Linked DNA regions of Desulforapulum autotrophicum HRM2. The protein of the gene in region 1 interacts with the protein of each later gene in a pairwise test. Links are inferred from orthologs where the notes say so. Each region holds a gene or a part of one and is shown on either strand. Other genes may lie near its edges. The genes, in order: ftsH and hflK.

What was found.
Region 2: the proteins of ftsH (region 1) and hflK interact in binary tests that used the Escherichia coli proteins (3 or more experiments, as listed by UniProt). The link is inferred for Desulforapulum autotrophicum HRM2 from one-to-one orthologs.

What each region holds. Positions count from the first base shown.
Region 1 is NC_012108.1:573,064-581,719, forward strand. The notes cover bases 2,294-5,288. They hold ftsH (ATP-dependent zinc metalloprotease FtsH), read right to left. Parts: upstream 4,800-5,288; coding sequence 2,787-4,799; downstream 2,294-2,786. Other genes in these bases: folP (dihydropteroate synthase), read right to left, coding at 2,294-2,794; tilS (tRNA lysidine(34) synthetase TilS), read right to left, coding at 4,871-5,288. Also shown: HRM2_RS02485 (bifunctional acetyl-CoA hydrolase/transferase family protein/GNAT family N-acetyltransferase), read left to right, coding at 1-171; HRM2_RS02490 (type III pantothenate kinase), read right to left, coding at 162-950; HRM2_RS02495 (CdaR family protein), read right to left, coding at 960-1,913; more of folP, read right to left, coding at 1,913-2,293; more of tilS, read right to left, coding at 5,289-5,959; HRM2_RS02515 (hypothetical protein), read left to right, coding at 6,335-7,252; HRM2_RS02520 (ABC transporter ATP-binding protein), read right to left, coding at 7,304-8,401. UniProt on the Escherichia coli protein: Acts as a processive, ATP-dependent zinc metallopeptidase for both cytoplasmic and membrane proteins. Plays a role in the quality control of integral membrane proteins.
Region 2 is NC_012108.1:3,474,385-3,482,833, forward strand. What follows is about bases 3,792-6,579. They hold hflK (FtsH protease activity modulator HflK), read right to left. Parts: upstream 5,832-6,579; coding sequence 4,752-5,831; downstream 3,792-4,751. Other genes in these bases: hflC (protease modulator HflC), read right to left, coding at 3,808-4,755; HRM2_RS15135 (IS1380-like element ISDau2 family transposase), read right to left, coding at 6,127-6,579. In the rest of the region: protein TolQ, read right to left, coding at 1-343; groL (chaperonin GroEL), read right to left, coding at 493-2,142; co-chaperone GroES, read right to left, coding at 2,222-2,509; HRM2_RS15115 (FmdB family zinc ribbon protein), read right to left, coding at 2,588-2,860; HRM2_RS15120 (hypothetical protein), read right to left, coding at 2,959-3,504; HRM2_RS26100 (30S ribosomal protein bS22), read left to right, coding at 3,631-3,729; more of HRM2_RS15135, read right to left, coding at 6,580-7,680; HRM2_RS15140 (radical SAM protein), read left to right, coding at 7,844-8,449.

The DNA.
Region 1 (8,656 bases):
GCAAGGCTTGCCAGGCAGCGGGGTGCCAGGGGGATGACGGCTGATGTTCTTGCCTCCAACCAGTCCATGTTAAAGGTATTTGAAAAGGGAAAATATCCGGTTCAGTCGCGGTTTGAAAACGGAGCCCATGCCCTTTTTATCCCGTTTGATTCAGCGGAAGATCAGCGTTGACCCTCAGAGAAAACAGGCTGGTCTGCAATGATCCTCAGCCCCTCCAGGGTCAGGGCATTATCCACGATTTCAATGGTTTCAGAGGCGTCTGCAATAAGGACTGCCAGCCCTCCCGTGGCAATGACCTTTGGGGTTGTCCCCATCTCCTTTGACATCCTTTTCACCATGCCGTCCACCAGTGCCCCATTGCCGTAGATGATTCCTGATTTGATGCTGTCAATGGTGTTCTTGCCGATTACGTTCTGTGGTCGTCTGAATATTTCCACCCGGGGCAGTTTGGATGCCCTCTGGAAAAGAGCCTCGGCCGAGATCATCACACCCGGTGTAATGGCACCGCCCAGGTATTCCCCCTTTGCTGATATGGCATCAAAGGTGGTGGCCGTTCCAAAATCAATGATGATCATGCTGGTTTTATAACGCTCAAATGCAGCCACGGCATTGACGATTCTGTCCGCCCCGACTTCGGCCGGGTTGCTGTAGCAGATGGGCATGAGGTTTTTAACGGAAGCTGGATCAATCCACAGGGGTTTCTGGTTGAGATAGCGCGTGCAAAAGGTGTCCAGGATACTGTTGATGGGTGGTACAACCGACGATATCACCGTGCGTTTGATGGTTGAAAGGTCGATTTTCTTATCCACAAAAAGGGCCTTTGCAAGGAGGTTGAATTCGTCAACCGTGGATTCCCGGATGGTTCTGATCCGCCAGTCCTGGATCAGGGTGTTACCGTTGAATACGCCCAGGACTGTATTGGTGTTCCCCACATCGATTACCAGCAGCATGGTTTTTCCTTACTTGATGGTTACTGTGAAAAGTTCAGGTTTTGTGTCGGCAAGCATCAGGCCCACGGGAAGGGTTATGGCTGCCCGTCGAACGTAAACCCCGGGGGCCAGGCCCTCCAGATCGATGTATATCTTAAACGCCTCTTTTATGCCATCTTTTTTAAGGGTGTTGACCGGCCCTTTGACCTTTATTTCCATGGTTGGGGGAATCACGCTTGTGGGGTTTGTGCTGTTTATTGTGGCAACTGTAAGGTTTTTAAAGTTTTGGGTGGTAATGGTTTCAACAATGGGGATATCGGCAACAACAATGGCGGTTGATGGATCAACGCTTGTTGACGGGGAAAGGTCCAGGGGCAGGTTTTTTTTAAAACCTTCCTTTGCATTGGTGATGTCAACGGGTTTTGTCATGATGAACATCAGCGGTTCAAGGGTGGATTGCGGGCCTGTTACTTCCACCACTCCGGGATCTGTTGCCGCATCAAGGGCTGTAAATCCTGGCGCTGCCTCACCTGCGTAGGGAACATGGACCGGCAGCCGTTTTACCATTTTTTCCTCCAGCTGAACCGTGACAAAGGTGGGTACGATTTTAAGGATGGTAATCTTCGGGTTCAGGGGGATTCTTTCCTCCATGATGGGGATGGTGTAGGATCCTGGTTTGATTGTGGAGGCCATCCCTGCAGGATCCAGGGCAAGATCCGTGAACAGATCCACAAGGTAGCTCATATCCTCCTGGCCGGCTTTTTTGATCAGCCTGGCCGGTCCTTTGATCCTGATTTCAAGATTGGTGAGGTGGGAGGGAATCTTGACAAGATTGGCCGGAAGGGAGGAAAAGCCCAGGGGGAGGAGCAGGGTGGTTTCCACAGGTTCCTGGGAGCAGGAAAAGAGCAGCATCAGGAGCGCTGCAATGGTGAGCATTGGGGACCGATTTGGAATCCATCCCCTGGGGGCATTGGTGGTGGTCATCAACACTTTTGCCGGCGGTTGTGTCCCAGGATGGCCCCAGTGATTCGGGCCATGGGCGCAAAGGTTTTGACATCATGCACCCGGACGATGTCGGCACCGTTCATGAGGCAGGCAATGGAAGCTGCCATGGTCCCCTGTTCCGCCTCAGGGTCGTCGGCTTTGATGGTCCTGCCCAGTTCCTGTGTGAGAATTTTTTGAACAAAGGATTTTCTGGAGGGTCCCATGAGCACGGGATAGCCAAGGGCCTTGATTCTATCGATGTGTCGAATGAGCAGAAGGTTGTGGGCAAGTGTTTTACCAAACCCGATACCCGGATCAAGAATGATTCTGTCCTGTCGGATGCCGGCGTCAAGGGCAACCTTGATTCTGTTACCAAGATAGGTGGTGATTTCCCCCATAAGATCTTCATAGGTGGGCTTGATCTGCATGGTTTCAGGGGTGCCCCGCATGTGCATGAGAATGACCGGGACTTGTGCGTCAAAAACCACAGACGCCATGTCAGGGTCGTGTTCCATGGCTGAAATGTCGTTGATGATGGCCGCTCCGGCCTGGACAGCCTCCCGTGCCACCCGGGCCTTGACCGTGTCAATGGAGATGGGCACCTTAATTCTGGTTGAAAGGGCTTCGATTACGGGAATGACCCGGTCCAACTCTTCCTGGACCGTCACAGGTGTAGCAAAAGGGCGGGAAGATTCCCCGCCGATGTCTATAATGTCTGCCCCTGCCTCAACCAGGGCCATGCCCTGGTCCACGGCCCTGTCAAATTTGAGGTAGCGGCCACCGTCGGAAAACGAATCAGGCGTGGTATTGAGGATACCCATGATACAGGGGTTGTCATTAAGATCAAGTTTAAATCCCTTCCACGCCATGGCACTAATCATTGTTTTTCATATCCTTTTCAGGCTCGTTGTCAGGCACAACTTCAGGGGGCTCTTGTTCGGATGGGTCTGTTTTCGGAAGATCCTCGTTGTCTGGGTCTGTCTTGCCGGTTGCCTGGTCCTGATTGTCGGGCTGTGCCGGTTCTTCGTGTGAATCCTTCTTGGCTTTTTCGGGCATCGGTGTCGTGGACTTTTTTGAGGACGGGCTGAAATCAGGTTTCATGGAGTGAATCAGCTCATCAAGTTCTTCGCCCATGACGGTTTCCTTTTCCAGGAGAAGACCGGTCAATTTGTGGAGAAGTTCAATGTTTTCCACAAGGACCTCTTTTGCCCTGTCATAGCTTCTCCTGATAATGGTCGCCACTTCAGCGTCTATTTTTCTTGCTGTTTCCTCGGAGTATTCCCTTGCCTGGCCCATGTCACGGCCGATGAAGATGTGTTCATCTCCCTTGTCATAGGCAAGGGGGGCAAGCTCGTCGCTCATTCCCCAGGTCCTCACCATCTTGTTGGCAAGTGTTGTTGCCTGCTTGATATCGTTGGAGGCCCCGGTTGAGATGCGCTTGAAGATGATTTCTTCTGCGACCCTTCCGCCAAAGGCCACGGCAAGTTCACTTTCCAGCTGATCCTTATACTTGAAATCCCTCTCTTCGGGCAGAAACCAGGTGACACCTGCGGCCCGTCCCCTGGGGATGATGGTGACCTTGTTCACAGCATCGGTGCCGGGCAGGAGTCTTGCCACTAGGGCATGGCCTGCCTCGTGGTAGGCCGTTGTTTTTTTCTCGTCCTCCCGGATGACCTTGGATTTTCGTTCAAGTCCCATGTAAACCTTGTCCTTGGCATCTTCAAAATCCATCATGTCAAGTTTGTCGTGGTCTCTTTTGGCTGCAAGCAGGGCAGCTTCGTTGACCAGGTTTTCAAGGTCGGCTCCGGAAAATCCAGGGGTTCCCTTGGCAAGGTTAAGTGGGTTGACTTCATCCGCAAGGGGGGTTTTTTTCATGTGAACCTTGAGAATACCTTCCCTGCCCTTGATATCTGGCAGATCCACATAGACCTGGCGGTCAAACCGGCCGGGTCTGAGCAGGGCCGGGTCAAGCACGTCGGCCCGGTTGGTTGCGGCCATGAGGATCACCCCTTCGTTGGATTCAAACCCATCCATTTCAACCAGGAGCTGGTTCAGGGTCTGCTCTCTTTCGTCGTGGCCTCCGCCCATGCCAGCACCCCTCTGGCGGCCCACGGCATCGATCTCGTCAATGAATATGATGCAGGGGGCGTTTTTTTTGCCCTGGGCAAAGAGATCCCTCACCCTTGAGGCACCGACTCCCACAAACATCTCCACAAAATCAGATCCTGAAATGGTGTAAAAAGGAACACCTGCCTCGCCTGCAACGGCCCGGGAGAGAAGGGTCTTTCCCGTTCCAGGGGCACCCACAAGCAGCACGCCCTTGGGAATTCGGCCTCCGAGTCTTGTGTACTTGCTCGGTTCCCTTAGAAAGTCAACCACCTCGGTGAGCTCTTCCTTTGCCTCGTCAATACCTGCCACATTTTCAAAGGTAACTTTTTCTCCCTTGTCGGACATGAGTCGGGCCCGGCTTTTGCCAAAGGACATGGCTTTACCGCCGCCGCCGCCGCCCTGCATCTGCCGCATGAAAAAGATCCACACACCAATGAGAACGATCATGGGAAGCCAGGAGATGATAATGGACATGAACCATGAAGATTCCGTGGGCGGTTTAACCTTGATAGCCGTTCCACTCTTTCTCAGGGTGCTGATGAGATCGCTGTCCTTTGGGGCAAAGGTGGAAAACCTTGCACCGGTGTTGTCCGTCAGGTAGATATCCTGGCCCTGGATCACGACACTTTTTATCCGCCCGTTATCAACCATGGCGAGGAAGTCTGAATAGTCGATGGTGGTGTCTACCATGTTCTGCTGGTTAAAGATATTATAGAGCATCACCATCATCAGCACGATGACCAGCCACAGGGAGAGGTTTTTATAAAACTGATTCAAGGTCTTTTCCTTTCTGATAGATTAAATTTGGTTAAAAAATACATCGTTCAAATATTAACCATGAATTGTGATTAGGCAAGAAAAACTTTCTTCGTGTTCCTGGAGTGTTTTTCTCTTTTCATGGCTTTTCCGATTTCCCGCAGGGGAAGGGGTTCTTTTTTGAAACAAAGGGTCTGACTTTGTTTGAAGATGCGGACCCGGCCGGGAAGATCCAGGCTCCTGCCCGGAGAGGTTGCAGCGGCAAGGGCTGCAACGGCGTCAACGTGGGGCAGGGTAATCCGTTTCAGGTCTCCTTTGACTGCCTGGATCGCCTTTCTGACAATCCGACGTTTGAGTGCTGGAAGAAGACCATTGAAGCCGTCCAGGCAGAGGCTGACCCCAGGACCTTTCTTTTCTAAGCGTATCGTTTTGAAAACAGCCCCGGCTTCGTTGTCCATCCAGCTGTCTTCCTCACCCATGATCCGGCTCACACGGTTGAGATTTTCCGTGATTCTGGGGTTGTACTCCTTTCTGAGAAGAGGAAGCAGCTCGTTTCTGATTCGGTTTCTCAGGAACACGGTTTCAAGGTTTGTTGAATCCACCACATATGCCTGGGCCTTTTCCCTGAGAAAGGCGAGGATCTCCCCCTTGGTATGACCGATGAGGGGCCGGATGATCCAGTGGTCCCGGACCGGAGGAATCCCGGCAAGCCCCCTGGGGCCGCTGCCCCTTAACAGGTTCATGAGAACCAGCTCTGCATTGTCGTCAAGGGTGTGGCCGACCGCTGTTCGGGTATACCCGTTGTGCCGGCACAGGTCGGTGAAAAAAGCGTATCGAACTTCCCTTGCCGTTTCTTCAAGGGAGATTTGCCTTTCCCTGGCAAGTGTTGCCACGTCGATCTTCAGGGGGTGAAAGGGCAGCTCCAGGGACCTGGCAAGTTCCTGGACAAAGGCTTCATCCCTGTCCGACTCCTTGTCCCTTAAAAGGTGGTTGATGTGGGCAATACCAAGGGTGATTCCCAGGTCTTTCCTGAGCAGGACAAGGGCGATGGCAAGGGCCACGGAATCCGGCCCGCCTGAGACGCCCAGGAGAATGCTGTCACCCGGGGTTACCATCCCATGAACTTCAAGGGTCCGGCAAACTTTTTCTGTGAATGGAGTTCTCTTGGTGCTGGTGAGCATTTTGTCGTTTTACCTGGTAATGTAGGGTTCTCTGTCTGTCGGACAAATTAACGGTTCCATCAACCCGTCAGCCAATATGATTATTAATCACTCAACTTTCGGACTTCAACTTTGATGATCCCATTTAAGCAGCCAATCCCGAAAGTTGGGTTCATCATAATCGTTCCTTGGATGATGGTCAACCAGATATGGATTTCTCGACGGGTCGGGCCTGGAGGGTTGCCAGGGGCGGGTCTCTTTAACGGCGGATTTGGAGCAACGGGTTCTTCTTGTTAAACCCGGGCAGGTATGGTAAAAATTAGATTTCCGGCAGGGTTGCCACTGCCTGTTGTGACCCTGTTTAAAACCCTTAAAATCATAAAAGTGTGAGCACCCATGAGAATAGTAACAAGACCCGATTTTGATGGAATTGTCTGTGCCGTGCTGATCCACGAGGCCGAAGCCATTGACAGTCCTACCCTGTGGATCGAACCCAGCCAGGTCCAGAACCGGGAGGCTGAAATCCGGAAGGGGGATATCATGGCAAACCTTCCCTATGATCCCCGATGTTCGGTCTGGTTTGATCACCATTTTTCCAATGTACCCGGCGAATTTAATGAACAGGGGAAAAAAATAGAGGGTGCCTTTGAAATCGCCCCGTCCGCCGCAGGCGTTGCCTATAAATACTACAAAGCGTCCGATCGTCTGGCAAAGAATTTTGACGAACTGATCCATTGGACCGATATCATTGATGCGGCAGACCTTAACGAGGACCAGGTGCTCCGGCCCGAGGTCTACCCCTACATCCTGCTCTCCATGGCCGTTAAAAACCGGGATCAGACCGACCCCCCGTTCTGGGAAAGGCTGGTTGCCCTTTTAAGAACCCACACCATGGCAGAGGTTATGTCGGACAAAGAGGTGAAGCTACGGTGCAACGCCGTTGTCGAAGAGAATCTTCGCTACGTTGACATCTTGAAGCAGTACACGGTTGTCCATGGCAATACCATCAGCGTTGCAGACTTTCGTTCCATGGAAAAGGTGCCGTCGGGCAACCGGTTTTTAACCTACTCTCTTTTTCCTGAAACCCATGCAAGCGTAAAGATCAGGTATGCCGACCATGATAAAAATGTTGTTCTTCTCAGCATTGGTCATTCGATCTTTAATCCTGAATGCCGGGTGAATGTGGGAAAACTTCTTTCAAACTACGGGGGAGGGGGCCATGCAGGGGCCGGCGGATGCAGTCTTGCTGCCGGGGATGCCGACAGGGTACTAAATGAGATCCTGCCGATCCTTGAGGCCAACCAGGAGAATTAAGTTTCCATATTCGTTACGGCCAGGGCAGATATTGCACCCTGGCCGTCCCGTTTAATAGATCACCCGGGTGGTTTCGGCATCAAATATGTGGAGTTGGTTCAGGTTCAAGGCAAGTTTGAGTTCCTCTTTTGGCCGGTGGATCCGTCGGCCCTCGCTCCTTGCAATAATCCGGATGCCCTTAATATCCATATGGAGGTGGGTCTCGTTGCCAAGGGGTTCGACCACCAGAACAACACCGTCGAACTTCCAAGCATCTGCAAGGGATTCATTCATGTCCGCCGGCATCATCTCTTCAGTCCTCAGGCCCATGACAACGGGTTGGCCATCCTTGAGATCCGTGCCGTTTTTGGGGGGGACAGGAATTTCAAGGCCTCCGGGAAAATGCAGGAATGTCTGGTCTCCCTGTTTTTTGATGGCACAGTCAATGAGGTTCATGGGCGGCGTGCCGATGAAACCGGCCACAAAGGTGTTGACCGGATTGGAGAACAGCTCGATGGGAGTTCCTACCTGCTCGATATAACCGTTTTTCAATACAACGATTCTGTCAGCCAGGGTCATGGCTTCGACCTGGTCATGGGTCACGTAGACGATGGTCGAATCCACCCGCTGGTGCAGCAGCTTTATCTCGGCCCTCATCTGAATTCTGAGCTTTGCGTCCAGGTTGGACAGGGGCTCGTCAAACAGGAACATGGCAGGTTTTCTCACCATTGCCCTTCCCATGGCCACCCGTTGGCGCTGCCCTCCAGACAGTTCGTGGGGCTTTCTGAACAGCAGGTCTTCAAGTCCCAGGATTGCGGCCACCTCTTCCACTCTCTGCTGAATCTCGGCCTTGGGGGTTTTGGAAATCTTGAGGCCGAATGACATGTTGTTGAACACATTCATGTGGGGGTAAAGGGCATAGTTCTGGAACACCATGGCAAGCCCCCTGTCCTTGGGGGCCACATCGTTGATCTCCTTGTCGTCTATGGAAATCGTACCTTCACTGATCTCTTCAAGACCTGCAATCATTCTCAGCAGGGTGGATTTCCCGCAGCCTGACGGGCCCACCAAGACAAGGAATTCCTTGTCCTTGACATCAAGTGTGATTCCGTGGACCACCTCTGTTTTTCCATAACGTTTGACAACATTGTTAAATTTTAGTTGAGCCATTCCACATCCTGTCATGATGGTTTGTTTTTTTAGTGTACAATGGTTCTAAAAACCATAAAACCATAAAAAACGCAAATTATACCATGACTTTTTTATCAAACTTTAACTTGACTCTATTGTCATTACCGATTAATTCTGTCATAGATATCGTCGCGGTTTATTGGGCCGGGAGGGATGCTGCTCATACCTGTGATCACGGTTTTTAAGACTCTAATGAATATAGAATAAGGAACTTAAATTTTTAATGAGGAGGAA
Region 2 (8,449 bases), 2.9 Mb from region 1 along the record:
CAAGCCCCATGAAATTCGTGTCCGTGGCTCTTTTTTCACCGACCCCTTCCCCGCTGGGTTCCGATGCTCTTTTAATCTCAAGGTAACCGGCTACAAACACCCGGGCAACCGGGCTCTGTTTCAAGACCTTGGCCTTTGAAAAGGCATCTGAAAGATTCCGGCACTGCCAGAAAAGATCAGTAAAGTCAACGGATTCACCATAGGCCTTTTTAACATATCTGTACTTGATGAAAATAATGGCCCAGGAGGTGATGGAAAAGAACAAGAGCAGCAGAAGCACAAGCTTAACAACAAGCCCGGCATTGCTCAGCATATGAAAAATTCCGCTTGTTTCAGGAGTCATAAATATGTCCACATCTATGTGTTACAGGTATCGGGGTTCAAAACTGATAAAATATATGAGCCGTCATCAAATGTCAAGTGCTCCACGATAAAAGCCCCTGCGCAAAAGTATGCACAGGGGCTTGTGTAACACTATTCAGGTGTTTTGGGTTACATCATTCCGCCCATTCCACCCATTCCGCCCATTCCACCACCGGGCATTCCACCAGGCATTCCGCCGTCTTTCTCTTCGGGCTTGTCAGCGATCATGGCTTCAGTGGTGAGCATGATGGATGCAACACTTGCCGCATTCTGAAGGGCAAAACGAACAACTTTTTTAGGATCAATAACACCAGCTTCGATAAGATCCTCATACACGTTGGTCCTTGCATTGTAACCAAAGGAACCCTTACCTTCTTTTACGGCATTGATAACAACAGAACCTTCAACGCCTGCATTGTTTGCAATCTGTCGAAGGGGCTCTTCAATTGCCCTGGCAACCACTTTAACTCCAAGCTTCTCCTCTTCACTCTCGCCAAGGCCGGCAAGGAGGGAGATACAGCGAACAAGGGCAACGCCACCGCCGGGAACAACACCCTCCTCAACGGCTGCACGGGTTGCATTGAGTGCATCCTCAACCCTTGCCTTTTTCTCTTTCATCTCAGTCTCGGTTGCAGCACCCACGCTGATAACGGCTACACCGCCGATGAGTTTTGCAAGGCGCTCCTGTAGCTTCTCACGATCATAATCAGAGGATGTCTCGTCGATCTGGGCACGGATCATCTTAACCCTGCCTTCAAGATTTTCCCTGGCACCGGCACCGTCGATGATGGTTGTGTTGTCCTTGTCGATCACTACGGACTTGGCCTGGCCAAGGTCGTTGACGCCTACATTTTCAAGCTTAAGTCCGACATCCTCGGAAACAACCTGGCCGCCTGTGAGGATGGCAAGATCTTCAAGCATTGCCTTTCTTCTATCGCCGAATCCAGGAGCCTTGACAGCTGCAACGTTCAAGGTGCCGCGAATCTTGTTCACAACCAGTGTGGCAAGGGCTTCGCCTTCAATGTCTTCAGCCACGATGACCAGGGGTTTGCCAAGCTTGGCAACCTCTTCAAGCACCGGGAGAAGATCTTTCATGCTGGAGATTTTCTTGTCGCAGATGAGAATATAGGGATTGTCCATCTCGGCAACCATCTTCTCTGCATTGGTTGCAAAGTAGGGAGAAAGATAACCGCGGTCAAACTGCATACCCTCAACAACGTCCAGGGTGGTCTCCATTGATTTTGCCTCTTCAACGGTGATAACACCCTCTTTACCAACCTTGCCCATGGCCTCTGCAATGATATTACCAATGGTCTCATCACTGTTGGCTGAGATGGTTCCAATCTGGGCAATTTCCTTCTGATCCTTGGTGGGTTTGCTGATGGCCTCGAGCTCTGCAATAATCTTTTCCACAGCAAGATCGATACCCCTCTTGATACCCATGGGGTTGTTGCCGGCCACAACAAGTTTCTGACCCTCTTCATAGATGGCCCTTGCAAGAACAGTTGCAGTGGTGGTTCCGTCGCCAGCCATGTCACTTGTCTTGCTTGACACCTCTTTTACCATCTGGGCGCCCATGTTCTCAAACTTATTCTCAAGGTCAATCTCTTTTGCAACAGTCACACCATCTTTCGTAACAAGGGGCGATCCCCAGGATTTCTCGATAACAACGTTTCTGCCCTTGGGTCCAAGGGTTACAACAACTGCATCTGCAAGGGTTTGTACGCCCTTGAGCATTGCTTCACGGGCTTTTGCAGCATATTTGATTTCTTTAGCCATCTATTGGTTCCTCCATAATATATAGTTTGATTTAATGTATCTGTTCTATTTTGTTGTGCGAAAAGAGAATTGAATATATTTACTCGATAACGCCAAGCACGTCATCCTGGCGCATGATCAGATAATCCGTCCCGTCAATTTTAACCTCGGTTCCGCCGTACTTGCTGAAAAGGATGGTGTCGCCAACCTTGAGATCCATGGGAATCAGTTTTCCGTCTTCACCCACACGACCGTTTCCTGAAGCAACAACCTTACCCTCGGCGGGTTTTTCTTTTGCGGTATCTGGAATAATAATGCCGCCCTTTGTTTTTTCTGTCTCTTGAACTCGCTCAACAAGAATTCTGTCCTGCAAAGGTCTTAAACTCATGATCTAATTCTCCTTAACAAATAATTAATTTACGTTTAACGATTATGGTGTGGCAACTCCGGGGATGAAAAAAGGGAGTTACTCGTCCTTTTTAACGGCCGGTTTAGGGGCTTCGCAGGATTTTGCACAAGCCGCCGTCGTCTCTTTTGGAGGGGTTGACCCGCCGGACTTGGATCCGCCGTAATCCGTGACGTACCAGCCAGAACCTTTTAAATGAAATGAACTGTGGGAGATAAGTTTCTGAAGTTTTCCCTGGCAATGACTGCATGTGGTCAAGGGTGCGTCCGACATTTTCTGAAAGACCTCCTCAATCCTTTTGCAGTTTAAGCATTCATACTCATAAATAGGCATTTTAATCTGTTCTCCAAATAAATTTGATGTTCATGTGTCTCAAAAACAATGATAATGTAGTCAGTCTTTATTCCTTGTCAAGGAGTAAGAGTTAAAATTTAAACCAGTTTGTCAAAGCCCGGTTTTACAGACCTTTCTCCATAGTATTCAAGAATAAGGGCAAGGCCCGCAAGCCGGACCGGTTTAAGAATTTTCAAGGTAAGTGCATGGACCTTCCTTTCTTCCTCCATGGCCGTTTCATGGGTGGTTGCTGCCTCATATATCTGCTGGAATTTGGTAAACCTGACAACGTGAACAAGCTCATGGACCACCACATAAAGAACAAAGGGAAAGAGCTGAAACCCCTCTTTTTCTTCAACAGCCTTTAAAATGGTCCCATCCTGAAGACAGACCCGATAGAAGTTAAAGGCCGACGACCCAAAGGGAACATCCTTTTTTCTTGCCTCATATCCTACCACCTGGGCAAAGGGTCCAACCACCCGCTCATGGTCTGCCAGATTTATTGTTGTCCTCACATCATAGCGGCTTTTAAACCACTGGCTTGAAGACATTTTAAAATAATTACTCACCAACTCTTCAGCTATACTGACTGCTTCTTCAACCGCTTTGATCTGGGCTTGGTCAAACAACTGATACTCTTTCATCCCGTGGGCCTCCTTTAAAAAACAATGGACAGATTCAGGTAGGGTGTGCTATGTATAACGATTAACAGATCATACGGTCAAACAGTTAAAATCAGATAGAAAATTCCTATGAAGGGGGTGATTTTTTTGGGTAGTGTTATAAAGAAACGAAGAAAAAAGATGAGAAAGCATAAGCACAGAAAACTCCTTGCACGAACAAGGCACCAGAGGCGTAAGGGGAAATAAGCGGACTTGAGGATATGGGTTGCGGGGTTGTGAAACAGAAACAGTTTCACCACCCCGCACTCATTTTAATGGGCCACTTTAATTGGTTTTGATCTTCTTGAAATACTTCATGAACTCTGAATCAGTTGAGAGCACAAGCGTGGTCGTACTGTCGAGGGACTCCTTGTAGACGTCAAGGGTTCTTACAAAGGCGTAAAAGTCAGTATCCACCCCGTAGGCCTCGGCATAAATCCGGGCCGCTTCAGCATCTGCCGTTCCTTTAAGTTCCTGGGCCGTTTTGTAGGCCTCAGAACGAATCTTCTGCAGTTCTTTTTCCTTGTCACCCCGAATATTGCTTGCCTCACCCCGGCCTTCCGACCGATACTTTTCAGCAATCTGCCTTCGCTCGGCAATCATCCGCCCGTAGACCGCATCCCTGACCTTTTCAACATAGTTGATGCGCTTGATCTTTACGTCCACAATTTCAATACCAAAGGGTTCAAGCTTTGGCTGGGCCTGCTCAAGAATCCGGCGTGTAAGCTCACTCCTGCCCACCTTTATCTTATACTGGGAAGCCTGATCACCCTCACTCTCCCCATCCATGGCGTCAAAGGTATCCATGGGTCGGTCGCTGTTTCTGACACTTTCCACAAGCCTGAACGAGGTCAGAAAGTTACGCATGGCCGGATCGATGATGTCGTCCAGTCGCCCCATGGCGCTCACCATATTGTTCACCGTCTGAAAGTACTTCACAGGATCAACGATCTTCCAGCGGGCAAATGTATCTACCCATAAAAAAGTCTTGTCCTTGGTCGGCACCTGACCCGGGTCACCATCCCATTCCTGAAGGTTTTTCGGAAAATAGGTGGCCTTCTGCACAAAGGGTACCTTAAATTTCAACCCCGGTTCCGTCACGGGTGATCCAACCACCTTTCCAAACTGGGTCACCACTACCTGCTCTGTCTCGTCAACAATATAGGCCGATGCAAACAGTACAACTACGGCCAGGGCCAGAACCCCCAGAAGAATACCTTTAAACTTCATCATTTTTTATCCCCCTCCTTGCCTGGCCCACTGATAACGCTTGAACCCTGGCCCATGTTCAACAGTGGAAGCAGGTTGGATTGATCTGAATCTACAACATACTTGCCGCCAATCTTTGGCAGAATTTCGGCCATGGCCTCAAGATAGAGACGCTTTTCCGTAATATCCTTTGCCTTTACATACTCCTTGTATACGGATGTAAACCGTGCCCCATCACCCATGGCCCGATTGACCCGGTCAAGGGCATATCCCTCGGCATCCTTGATCACCCTTCTTGCCTCACCCCTTGCCTGGGGAATCGCCTTGTTGAACTCCTCCTTTGCCTTGTAGATGAGCTGTTCTTTTTCTTGAACCGCCTCATTCACCTCATTAAACGACGGTTGCACAGGTTCAGGCACATTGGTTTTCTTCATCTCAATGGTAACAATATGAATCCCTGTTTCAGCCTGGCGCATCTCCTCCTGGAGTCGTTCCCTTGCCGCTATTGCGATTTCCTCACGCTTGGAGATTACCTCGTTAATGCTTCGATCTCCCACCACGGTTCGCATGGTGGCTTCGGCCATATCCCTTAAGATGGAGTTGACGTTTTTAACCTTGAACAGGTATTTGTAGGGATCCGAGATCCGGTACTGAACAATCCAGGGAACCACAGCCACATTAAGATCACCGGTGAGCATGAGTGCTGCACCAATATCTTCACTGTCAGTTGCAAACCTTGAACCACCCGCAGGTGTTGTCTTGAATCCGAACTCCTCCTTGTAGACACGCTTGATCTTGACCTTTGTCACCCGTTCAATCCCCGTGGGCAATTTAAAATTGAGCCCGGGCTGACTGATGCGATTGTACTTTCCAAACCGCTGGATCACCCCTACCTCATCAACACCAACGGTGAAAAACAGCGAACTTCCAAAAAAAACAAAAAAAAGAACCACGATTAAAAGAATTCCGCCGGGGAACCTGAAATTCTTAAATTTGGCGAGCACCTCGTCCATCTGTGGCGGTTTTGGTATGTTCCCCCCACCCTGGCGATGTTCGTACTGTTCCTTTTTCTCTCTGAGCTTATCCCAATCCCAGTTCATAGATAGATTCCCGTACCTTTAAAATTAAAAGATGACTTAAAATGATGTCTTAAATAATGAAGGATACAGCAATGGGAATAATTTTCAAGGTAAATCAGAAAACCTAAATCCACCGCCTATTTTTTTTATACCCCTCCAAAAACGATTCGGGGAATTTTTTTTCGCGGCTGGAGCTTATTCCGGTGGGGGCTTGGTCTTTTTGTGGCCGTCCCTCTGATCTGGGCAAATTTTGGGTATAGATATCCCTTGGCGGACCGGAAAAATTAGATTTTTAGTGTGTACCTTTGTCATATAGTTATCCAGATGGTGCCCATGAACCGAAAAGCATTGCAATTTTTCTGCGCGCCTCAACCAAGAGATCGTAAGATGGGTGCCCTTTAGATAAACGCAAAAACAGAGTACGGGATCGTTTAACTACTCTCCCCGGGATATTGACAAGTGAAAACCTGATGGCCTTCATCCGTTTCGTCTTCATCGAAGGAGCCAACGCCAGATTTTTCATCATCACATTCAGGTTTAAGGCAATTATCATGATCCACCACCACGCAGCATTTGTACCAAAGTCAGATGATGGCATTTTTCCACCGGCCAGATCGTCTTTCATCACCGCATGAACCTCTTCACTCTTACCGCATCGTTCATGAAGCCAGTGGATCACATTCTCCCCGTTCATCTGTGTATATTTGATATTGGTAACGACACCAAATACCTTGTATCGGCTTTCATCCATTTCCATTGTCGGGAAGGGAAGCTTAAGCTGTTTATCATCATTCATACCGGGCAAAGGTTGTTGTTCAACCAGGCGCTGCCGTTTGGCAAGATACCTGTATACCGGAGCATCTTTGCTATAGCACAGTTCGTTGGGAACAAAGCACACTTCGGCCCACTCGCTACCGGTTTTTAACTGTAAACCTTTCTCCCTTTTATAGATCGGCTGCCATTGGGCATCTGGCACTTGAGCTACCGCTATTTTGAATGCCTTAGTCACATTACAGCCGATGGCAAATTCGATTCTACCAAATCGTTTATTTTCACCTTTTTCACAGTACCGTAAAAGATCGTGCTGGTAAGCAGCAGTATCTGAACGGAGCTTCACCTTTTCCACATTGCTCGGAAGACAGTCCAAGGCTTCCTTAAAAACCCTTAACTGTTCATAACCAGCGGGCACGTTACCGTCCCGGAATTCTGTGTGAAGAATAATTCCTTGCTCAAACCACCATGTGTTGAAAGGTTGGTAAGCCTTGAACCCTTTATAACAATAAGAAGCTGTCTCTTTCATGGTTTGAGCCAGGGTGGCATCCATGTCCAAGGTGGCCGTTGTCTCGACGCTTACTGTATTCAAGCCAGCGATCATATCTTTATTAATCTTTCCAAACCCCTTCAGGAAGTCATTAGCGGCGGGGATAAATGCTTTAACATCTGACTTCTTTCGGGCATCCTCCTGTTCAGCATCATGAAATTTGGACAAATACCTGAAGACAGCTGACGGGGACGGCACAGAACGTTTTTTTTCCTTCCGCCACCTACTCTCTATAGTTCGGCGAACCTTACGACTCAAACCATGCGTTTCTGATTTCCGCAATATTTGGCAGAACCCTTCATCCGCCTCCAGTATCTTTAAATCATCAACACAGTCTCCTCCGGCAAGATTGAGCAGCACCAAAGATAAAACCATCTGGGAATCAGTCCAGCCTTGCGAGTTCTTTCTTACCTTCAGATGTTTTTGGATGGATTTGGACAACCCGATTACTTTGGCCAAGTCGAGATAGACGGGCAGGCCAGCCAATGCGGTCATGCCGGTCTGAGTTTTTTCTTCTTCATACTTGAATGGAAGCACGCCTTGTGTCATAACTTGTTTCACCCCGTTGATGATAGTTTTTTGTTCGCACAAAGACTCTATCTGCTTGAACCATCAAGCGCAACGGGGTTTTTCTTTTTTTTAGGTGGTGGATTGGGGGAAAAACAACGGTTTCACCTTGACTTCCCTTTTTGCCGGGGATAAATTTGCCAGGATGAAAAAAAATTACACCGCCAACAACCTCTCCATCACCCTTGACATGGCAGGGTCGTTTGTTTACACCAAGATCAGCTATCCTGTCAGGTACGGTGTTTTTAATGAGATCAGAACGCCGGATCAACTGCTCCATTTTAATCTCAACGGCGAAATTATCCGGGCCGTTGGCAGAACCCGGCAATGGATTCATCCCAACGAGTGGCTCAAGCGCACGCCCGGGAACGACTGGGTGTATTACTCCAACGGCGGGTATACAGGGGTATTTGAAGCCATGGGAGAGTACTATCTGCCCAATCTCCAATACCCCACCAACGCCCTTATCGGGGGAAAACCGTTTAGGGAAACTTGCGTAAGCGATCTTGTTGAGGACTGGTACCAGAGGCTTATGGCCCTCCAAACATCGACGAAAAACCTGCCTGAACCCATGGCCCGGTTCCTGGCCCAGGCCCTCCAAAACACCCCGGACCGCCTGCAGGAAAAAGCGAAAAAACTGTTCTCCATTTCCGGGGGAAGGGTGACGGTCATGCCGCCCGATGCAAGGCATGTGGACTACGATATCATCCCTTTGTTTATTTCCCTTGGCTGCCTGTACAAATGCCGGTTC